Regions from separate parts of the Enterococcus sp. 3H8_DIV0648 genome, predicted to be linked through region 2. Evidence: a T-box and tRNA genes for the amino acid it is inferred to sense, from the RefSeq annotation. Region 2 holds a T-box; the other holds one or more tRNA genes.
The links. The T-box of region 2 lies ahead of leuS (leucine--tRNA ligase). A T-box ahead of a tRNA ligase gene usually reads a tRNA of that ligase, here a tRNA-Leu.
Positions count from the first base shown of each region.

Region 1: it encodes a tRNA-Leu, which carries the amino acid that the T-box ahead of leuS (leucine--tRNA ligase) is inferred to sense. The anticodon was not compared.

Region 1 is NZ_NGLG01000001.1:862,021-866,989, forward strand. It holds gene A5875_RS03985 (glycoside hydrolase family 13 protein) at 1-1,233, shown strand, start outside; gene A5875_RS03990 (hypothetical protein) at 1,335-1,940, shown strand; gene A5875_RS03995 (hypothetical protein) at 2,001-2,186, shown strand; tRNA gene A5875_RS04000 (tRNA-Leu) at 2,233-2,316, shown strand; gene A5875_RS04005 (helix-turn-helix domain-containing protein) at 2,501-3,325, shown strand; gene nagA (N-acetylglucosamine-6-phosphate deacetylase) at 3,404-4,549, shown strand; gene A5875_RS04015 (nucleotidyltransferase domain-containing protein) at 4,625-4,969, shown strand, end outside.
Region 2 is NZ_NGLG01000001.1:2,386,391-2,391,359, forward strand. It holds gene leuS (leucine--tRNA ligase) at 1-1,986, opposite strand, end outside; T-box leader at 2,254-2,445, opposite strand; gene A5875_RS10865 (phosphatase PAP2 family protein) at 2,585-3,244, shown strand; gene A5875_RS10870 (TIGR01212 family radical SAM protein) at 3,241-4,221, shown strand; gene A5875_RS10875 (class I SAM-dependent methyltransferase) at 4,196-4,759, shown strand; gene A5875_RS10880 (IS4 family transposase) at 4,904-4,969, shown strand, end outside.

The DNA.
Region 1 (4,969 bases), 1.5 Mb from region 2:
CCTTATTTGCAAGAACTGGGAATCACCGCTTTATATCTAAATCCGATTTTTGAAGCCAGCTCCAATCACCGCTATGATACGAATGATTATTTTATGGTGGATAGTGTTCTAGGAACCGAAGAGGATTTTAGAAGTTTGATTGCTGCTTTGCATACAGCTGGGATCGCTGTCGTGTTAGACGGAGTCTTCTCACATGTGGGAAAGAATAGCCGCTATTTTAATATTTCCGGATTTTATGGAGAAGATACAGGCGCTGCTCGTGATCCGCAAAGTGAATATCGCGACTGGTTCACCTTCAATCACTATCCGGATGACTATAAATCATGGTGGGGAGTAGCTGATCTGCCTGAGGTGCGTAAAGAAAATCCTTCCTATCAAGAATTTATCTACGGCGATTTAGACAGTGTCTTGTCGAAATGGACCTCAATGGGAGTCGATGGTTGGCGTTTAGATGTGGCCGATGAATTGACCGATGATTTTATTGCCGGTATTCGAAAAAATCTTCTGTCTTATCAAGAAAAAATCCTGATTGGTGAAGTTTGGGAAGATGCCTCAAACAAAATTGCTTACGATACACGGCGCAAATATGTTTTCGGTGATCATTTACAAGGGGTCATGAATTATCCGTTACGTCAGCAGATTTTAGATCTTTTAAATCAATCACGTTCATTGCAAGATATTTGCGAAGAAATGATTCGGTATCAGGAAAATTATCCAGCAGATTTTTATTATAATCAATTAAATAATATTGGTACTCATGATACTGAGCGTATCCTGACGATGCTGGATGGTTCTCTCGAGGCTTTGGATCAGGCATGGGGATTAATGTTCATGATGCCGGGGATTCCTTGTGTTTATTATGGGGATGAAGCTGGTTTAACAGGCGGTAAAGATCCGGACAATCGAAAGTTTTTCCCTTGGCAATCAATTGATCAAAGACTGTTCAAAAATTGTCAGAAATGGATCGAACGGAGAAAAAAATACAATGTGTTGAAGCATGGACACTTTTTCCCATTTTACTCTCAAACACAACAAATTTTTGGGATCATTCGTTATACAGAAGAGGCGTATGTGATCTATGCACTTAATCTATCCGATCAAGAGCAATGTTTGAATGTTGGCGAGCTGTCTAGTCCTCGTGCATATAAAGGGGATTATGATGTCTTGGAGCGTATTTTAGATGATGAAGTACTTGCTCCAAAAGGCAGTTTGTTCATGTCTGAATCAAATTAATCGGTTGATTCTTATCTGTCTGCCTGTTGTTTGGGAATTTAAAAGCATTTTTTCAGCATTTATGCTAAACTATGCTATATCAGAACGATGAGGATGATGTTATGCAAACCTATAGCAGAAAAAAGAGCCGTTTTCCTGCTTTTGATGACGAAGCAGGTGTTAAATTAGTACAAACCAATCAGCGTGTCTTGTTTGATGGACAGGATGACTTAATCACCAGTTATCGCTTGGAAGCCAAAGATATTTTTGAACGACCAATGCCAAAAACAAAACGGACGCGGCGTGTTAACTTAGATGAAGAACCACGTAGAGAATTAGATCATCATAAGGCCAATTTGCCAATGTATCAAGGTGAACGAAAAGAATCTAAAAAAGTAAAATTATTTGAAGAACACAAACCAAAAGAGTCTGCAAAACCTAAGTCGACGTTTAATACGCGAAATGGCCGGAGCGCAACACCGTTTTCACCAAAATTTGTGCCTTCTTCATTGATTCCTGATGAACCGGCTGATGCAATTTCGCCGAGAGAATTGATGCAGCGAATGGAAAAATCACGTCAATCCTATATTTTGTTTGCACCAGAGAATGAACAGAAGCAACCGGCGATCGAAAGAAAGAATTCACGTCAACGTTTGGATCGTTCATTACGAGGTATTATGCAAGAAGAAAATTCGAGTATCGAAAATAGTAAATATTTTCATGACTAATGCAGAAGGTGCCAATAGGCGGCCTTCTGTTGCTTTATGATGATAGGAGAGAAAAGAAACATGAATCCATTTGAAGAAAAAATCAGTCAATTACGAGCAGGAGAAATTGATAAAATTGAAGTAACCAAGGATGACTTTTTCTTGTTTCGCGAAGCGTGGATCAAACAAGAAGACAAGAAATTTTTCCGCGGTATTGCAGGATTGAAGGGCAATATTACTTACGTCTACGATACAACGATCGTTTAGACTATTGACTTTTTCATTTTAGCCCGCTATCATGAAAAAGGATTCTGCGGTGGTGTTGGAATTGGCAGACAAGCATGACTAAGGATCATGTGAGAGCAATCTCGTGTGGGTTCGAGTCCCATTCGCCGCACTTGGATGTACCATTTTTGGTACATTCTTTTTTTTGGACAAAAAAAGTTGAAATTGCGGTTGCATCTTTTCATTTTTATTCAATCCTTTTAGATGTTTCAATCACAAGAGTTGCTTGTCCATCAGTCATCAGCTAAAATTAAAGTATTAAAATGTGAATTTGCATATTTTGGAGGAAACGGTAAATGGAAGCAATTGGTCAAGTCTTAAAAGAGTTCAGGAAAGAACATGGCATGACACAAAAAGATCTTTCTAAAGGGATTTGTTCTCAAAGTGTCTTAAGTCGTATCGAAAACAATGAAGAAATCCCTAATATCATTGTGATTCAGCAGTTATGTCACCGACTGGGGATCACGATTGACCAATTGATGCTGGACTTTTTGCCGGAAGAATTATTTTTGCGCAAATATTTCAATAAAATGTTTATGTATTTACGAATCGGAAAATATTTAGAGATTCGAGCTACATTAGATTATTTAGATGAACGGCAGATCACGCACCTTGATAAGGATCGTCAGCTGGCTTGTTTCTTTAAAGGTGTCTGTGCCTACTTTATCGATAAAGATCCAGAATCAGCCTTGGAACAGATTGTTCAAGGTCTTTCAATCTGTGTATCGAAAAAATATACAGGGTACTTTGACAGTCGAATATTGCTGCTAAATTTTGCTGGTAAAATGAGCGCGGTCTTGGGCAGGATGAATGATGCTCAAAATTACTACAATCAAAGTTTTGAACTGTTTCAAACGATGATGGCGGATTATTCGGAACGCAGTGAATTAAGCAATCTTTTTGTTAATTATGGGACTTTTTTGGTGAAACAGGAGCGTTTGGACCTAGCCGAAAAGGTCGTTGATATGGGCTTGAAGTGGAACAGGCAGCAATGCAGCTACTATAAACTAAGAGAGCTTTTGGAATTGAAGATTCTCATGCTAGAAGCTCGAGATGAGATTCACTCGATAATTAATTATCGAAAAATGCTGCGTGCTATTGAAAAGATAAAAGATTTATAGAATGGTCTACACCATTCTTGACTTATTGTGGATTCAGGAGTAACTTTAAAGTACTAAGAAAAAAAGGGAGAGCTCACGATGAAAACTTTTATTTATGCTGACAAATTCTTTTTAAACTCTGGTGTTAAAGGCGCAGGTTATTTAGATGTCACTGATGGCATTTTTGGAACATATACGAAAGAAAAGCCAGAAGGTGCAGAGATCATTGACCAAACTGGAAAATGGATCGCTCCTGGCTTAGTTGATACTCATATCCATGGGTATAAAAATCATGATGTTATGGACAACGATGCTGATGGAATCAAAGTTATGTCTGAAGAATTGTTATCTTGTGGTGTTACAAGCTTCTTACCAACAACATTGACTTCTTCAAAGGAACGCTTGAAAGATGTTGCTGAAACGATCGGTAAAGTATATCAAGATGTTGACGGCGCGAAAATTCAAGGAATCTATTTTGAAGGACCTTTCTTCACTGAAGAACATAAGGGAGCACAAAATCCTAGCTATTTTGGCGATCCTGATTTGGATACTTTTCATGAATGGCAGGAAGCTTCAGGCGGCTTGATCAAAAAAATCGCATTGGCTCCTGAACGCAAAGGCGTAAAAGAGTTTGTTAAAACAGTGACTGATGAAGGTGTGGTTGTTTCATTAGGGCATTCAAATGGTACTTTAGAAGAAGCGCAAGAAGCGGTCGAAGCAGGTGCGAGTGTCTTCGTCCATGCCTACAACGGAATGCGTGGATTGAACCACCGTGAACCTGGAATGGTCGGTGCATTATTAACATTGCAGCATGTCTTTTCTGAATTGATCTGCGATGGTCATCATGTACATCCGCAAGCTGCTGAAGTACTAATGGAAAAAGCTGGACATGATCATGTAGCATTGATTACTGACTGTATGATGGCTGGCGGCATGCCTGATGGTAATTACAATTTAGGTGAATTCCCGGTAGTCGTGAAAGAAGGAACTGCACGTCTGGACTCTGGTAACTTAGCCGGCAGTATTTTGAAATTGAAAGAAGCAATCAAAAATGTGGTTGATTGGGATATTGCAACACCTGAACAAGCAATCATGATGGCATCATACGTGCCAGCTGTCAGCTGTAAAATTGATGACAAATGCGGTATGATCGCTGAAGGCCGTGCGGCTGACTTCATCGTCCTAGAACCTAATATGGATCTAGTGGCTACTTATCTTGATGGTGTTGAACGTTATCACGCTTAATTAATTTTATCCATTCAAAGCTCGGTCAACTTGGCCGAGCTATTTTTTTAATGATATATATGAGGAGTGTTTGGCATGGAATCGAATTCTGAGAAAGTCACCACAACGAGTAAGGAAAGTTTTTTAATGATTATTGACTTGTTGAATGAGTTGAATATCCGATATTGGATCGAGGGCGGTTGGGGGATCGATGCTCTGATCGGAAGACAAACACGGCTGCATCGAGATATTGACCTTGATTTTGATGCCGCCGTTGAGGAATTATTACTTGAAAAGTTAATGGGGTTAGGCTATCAGTTTACACTAGATCAGCGGCCAACGCGTGCAGAACTGTACCATCCTAAGCATGGATATATTGATATTCATCCATTTATCATCAATGACTCGGGGACTATTCGACAAGCGAATCCTGAGGGCGGC
Region 2 (4,969 bases):
CCGCTCCAAGAATTTCCGTGACCCTTCAAGGCCGTTTTCACTCCAAGCAATCGCGGCATCCAATGGTCCCATAAACATTTCGTACATCCGTAAAGTGTCAGCACCATATTTTTCAACCACATCGTCAGGATTCACGACATTTTTCAATGATTTACTCATCTTCGCTGGTGCTTCTTCTAATTCTTCGCCAGTTTCGACGCTGAACCACTTGCCGTCGCGTTTTTCTACCAAATTCGTTGGTACTAACGCACCGCGGCTGTCGCGGAAGCTTTGGCCTAAGATCATGCCTTGATTGTATAGTTTTTGGAATGGTTCATTCGTTGGCACGACACCGATGTCATACAAGAATTTATGCCAGAAACGAACATACAATAAATGCAGTACCGCATGTTCAGCTCCGCCGATATAAAGATCAACCGGCATCCAGCGTTTCAATTTATCGTAATCTGCCAAGGCTTCTTTGTTATGCGGATCGATGAAACGCAGGTAATACCATGAGCTGCCTGCCCATTGCGGCATTGTGTTCGTTTCACGACGACCTTTTTTACCAGTGATCGGATCAACCACATTGACCCATTCTTCAATGTTGGCCAATGGTGATTCACCAGTACCGCTTGGTTTGATATCTGTTGTTTTTGGTAATTCCAATGGCAATTCATAATCTGGTACTAAGCCAGTCGTGCCGTCTTCCCAGTGAATCACAGGAATTGGTTCACCCCAATAACGTTGACGAGAGAACAACCAGTCTCGCAAACGGTAGCTGATTTCTTTCTTCCCGCAGCCGTGTTCTTCTAACCATGGAACCATGGCATCGATGGCGTCTTGTTTGTTCATTCCATCCAAGAATTCTGAGTTGATGTGCGGGCCGTCGCCGGTAAAGGCTTCTTTTTCTACATCGCCGCCTTCAAGTACAGGAATGATTGGCAGACCAAATGTTTTGGCAAATTCATAGTCTCGTTCATCATGAGCGGGCACCGCCATGATCGCGCCGGTTCCGTAAGAAGCTAAAACATAATCCCCGATCCAAATCGGCATTTTTTCGCCATTCACAGGATTGATCGCATAAGCCCCTGTGAAGACCCCAGTTTTTTCCTTCGCTAAATCCGTCCGATTCAATTCAGACTTTTTCGAAGCTTCTTCAATATAGGCATCCACCGCTGCTTTTTGTTCAGGCGTAGTAATTTTTTGCACTAATTCTAATTCTGGTGCCAAGACTGCATATGTCGCACCAAATAAAGTATCCGGACGTGTCGTGAAAACAGTAAATGTTTCCTCGCTGCCTTCGATCTTGAAGCTGACATTCGCACCAATGGAGCGGCCGATCCAGTTACGTTGCATTTCTTTGATGCTTTCAGGCCAATCAACCGTTTCTAAATCATCTAGCAAGCGATCAGCATAAGCGGTGATTTTCAACATCCATTGACGCATTGGTTTGCGGATAACATCATAGCCGCCGCGTTCGCTCTTGCCGTCAATCACTTCTTCGTTCGAAATAACCGTACCTAATTCAGGCACCCAGTTAACCGGAACTTCCGCTTCATAGGCCAAGCCTTTTTCATACATTTGTTCAAAGATCCATTGCGTCCATTTGTAGTACTCAGGATCTGTTGTATTTAATTCACGATTCCAGTCATAGCTGAAGCCTAATGAGTTGATTTGACGTTTGAAGGTCTCGATATTTTTCTTCGTGAATTCGGCTGGATCATTGCCTGTATCCAACGCGTATTGCTCAGCAGGCAAGCCAAAAGCATCCCAGCCCATTGGATGTAAAACGTTATAGCCTTGCGCCCGTTTCATCCGTGAAATCACGTCAGTCGCTGTGTAGCCTTCCGGGTGTCCAACGTGCAAGCCTTGTCCAGATGGATAAGGAAACATATCTAACGCATAAAATTTTGGTCTTTCAGGATCATCCTGGGTGTTAAACACATTGTGCTTTGCCCAATATTTTTGCCATTTTTTCTCAATCGCCTTGTGATCGTAACTCATGTTGTTCCTCCTAATATATGAACTTATTTTGTTTACATTGATAATATAGCCGCAATTTCTAAATTGAAACTAAAAGCTGACTCGTGATAATAGAAGAATTCTTAATAAATGAACATCCCAACCGTTTGTTGTGCAGTTACTTTGAATAACTCGAAAAGCGGAACTCGCAGCTAATTCGTTTTTCATCACGCCTATCATTCTACTAGTCTTGCTGAAACAAGAAGTGGAACTCGCAAAAAAAGTCCTACGAAAGCTCAAAAAGAACTCTCATAGGACGTTATCAACGTGGTACCACCTATTTTTATCTGCCAGATGGCAGACCTCAAAAGAAATAACGGTCTTTAACCGGATCATTTGATCTTGCTCCAAGGTAAGTTCGAATTTTCCGCATGCACACTCACAGCACCGTGCGCTCTCTGAAATGCGTTCGTTTCTACTACTCCTCTTCCGGGCAAACAATATTCAAAGTAGTTTCATCTTAGCAGATTCCAAAATAATATTCAATTGAATTCCCTTTAAGAAATCCTTGAAAAAATTGTCCTGCTGGCGAAACATGATATAATACTTCTGTTTAGAAAGGATGAATCATAGAAAAACAATGAAAAATAAACCAATCTACCAATTAATCGGCAGCTTCACCCTGCTTTTTTTTGCGGCACTGTGTTATATTGTCCGGTTTTATCCAGAAACCTTATCCGGTTTTGATCGCGGAATCATCCATGCGGTCCATCAGCTCTATCCGCAAATGAACGGCTACTTTTTATGGGTGACAAAATTTGCGAACCCTATCACGGTGATTATCTTATCCCTCGTTTTCGTCGGTTTGTTTTACTTCAACAAACAAAAAATCACGGCGCTTTGGCTGGCAGCCAGCATGGCCTTAGTCAGCGGGATCGGTAATCACTTGCTGAAGCTTTTCTTCCATCGGGCACGGCCAACGCTCTTGCCTCATATGGTGACCGAGCACAGCTTTAGTTTCCCCAGCGGACACGCAACGGCCAGCACCTTATTATATGGAACCTTGATTTTTGTGATGGCCTTGTTCTTTAAAGAAAAAACACCGCGCTTGATCGCACAGATCGTCGTTGGCTTATTGATCGTTAGTATTGTGATCAGCCGGATCTATCTTGGGGTTCATTATCCTAGCGACGTTCTAGCTGGAGCACTTTTTGGCAGCAGCTGGCTGCTTTTTACCTATCCTTATTACAAAGAGAAAAAATTAGCTTATGATCTAAAAGCAATTAGGAGGCAGAAATGACCTTTCAATATAGTGATGATGAAGCCAAACGCTATCATTCATGGAATTACGCACTGCGGCAGCAGTTCGGCGGAAAAATCTTTAAAGTGCCCGTTGATGGCGGCTTCGATTGTCCCAACCGTGACGGGACGGTCGCACATGGCGGCTGTACTTTCTGCAGCGTATCTGGCTCCGGCGATATGATCGTGGCGCCAAGTGATCCGCTGCCTCAGCAATTCCATAAGGAAATCGACATGATGCACCAAAAATGGCCCCATGTCGAGCAATACATCGTCTATTTTCAGAACTTTACTAATACCCATGCACCCGTAGAAGTAATTCGCGAGCGTTTCGAGCAGGTCGTCAATCTTCCTGGTGTGGTGGGTTTATCTGTCGGCACGCGGCCAGATTGTCTCCCGCCGGAGGTCGTAGAATATTTGGCGGAACTCAATCAACGCTTATACCTCTGGGTCGAGCTCGGGTTACAAACAACCTATGAATCCACCAGCGACATGATCAATCGTGCCCACGATTATCCAACCTACGTCAATGCAGTCGCGCGTCTGCGTAAACATGATATCAACGTCTGCACACACCTGATCAACGGTCTGCCCGGGGAATCCTTAGAGATGATGCGCGAAAATGTGCGCCGAACGATTTTGGATTCTGATGTCCAAGGGATCAAGCTGCATCTGCTGCATTTGATGCGCAACACAAAAATGCTGCGAGATTACGCGGAAGGCCGCTTGCAATTAATGAGCAAAGAGGACTATGTCTCTGTCATCTGCGACCAGCTGGAGTTGATTCCCCAAGACATCATCATCCATCGCTTGACCGGGGATGCGCCTTGGGATTCCCTGATCGGACCAATGTGGAGTCTGAAAAAATGGGAAGTCCTAAATGCGATTGATCAAGAACTGATCCGCCGCGATTCTTATCAAGGAAAATTTGCCTTAAGAAAGGAATTTGTTCATGCTGCTAACGGCTCTGCGCTTTAGTCATCAATTATTAAAAGATGTCGTTTCAAAAGGAGACCACGTAATTGATGCCACGATGGGAAACGGCAATGATACTCTTTTTTTAGCTGAATTAGTCGGTTCAACAGGACAGGTTTATGCGTTTGACATTCAAGAACAGGCACTTCAAAATACCCGCGAAAAATTAGCAGCGTACGCAGAACGTTCAACACTTTTTCTTGCAGGTCACGAAACCATCGAAGAGAAGATCGCTGTCGATCAGCCAATAAAAGCGGCAATTTTTAATCTCGGTTATCTGCCGAAAAGCGACAAGCAAATCATCACTTTGCCAGAAACTACTAAGCAAGCCATGAGTGCGATCTTGAAACGTTTAACTGTTGGCGGTCGGATGATCGTGGTGATTTATTACGGTCATGAAGGCGGCGAAGCGGAAAAAAATGAAGTCTTGCAATTTTGTCAAAACTTGCCGCAAGAAAAATTCAGCGTATTAAACTATCAATTTATCAATCAAAAAAATAATCCGCCGATTCTATTGTGCGTAGAAAAAAAGAACGACTGATCGCGATCCAATGTCATTAACTTAAGCATGTTGACTTTCATGAAGAAGTATAAATTTGCATGTATTGCAGATTTATACTTCTTTTCTGCTTTTTCAAGCTATACTTTAAGTAAAAGATTGATAATTTCGGAGGAGGTACTGAAAATGATGATGTGGGATGATTTTTATGAATTTATCGAAGAAGCTCCTACAATTTTTTTAGAAGATATT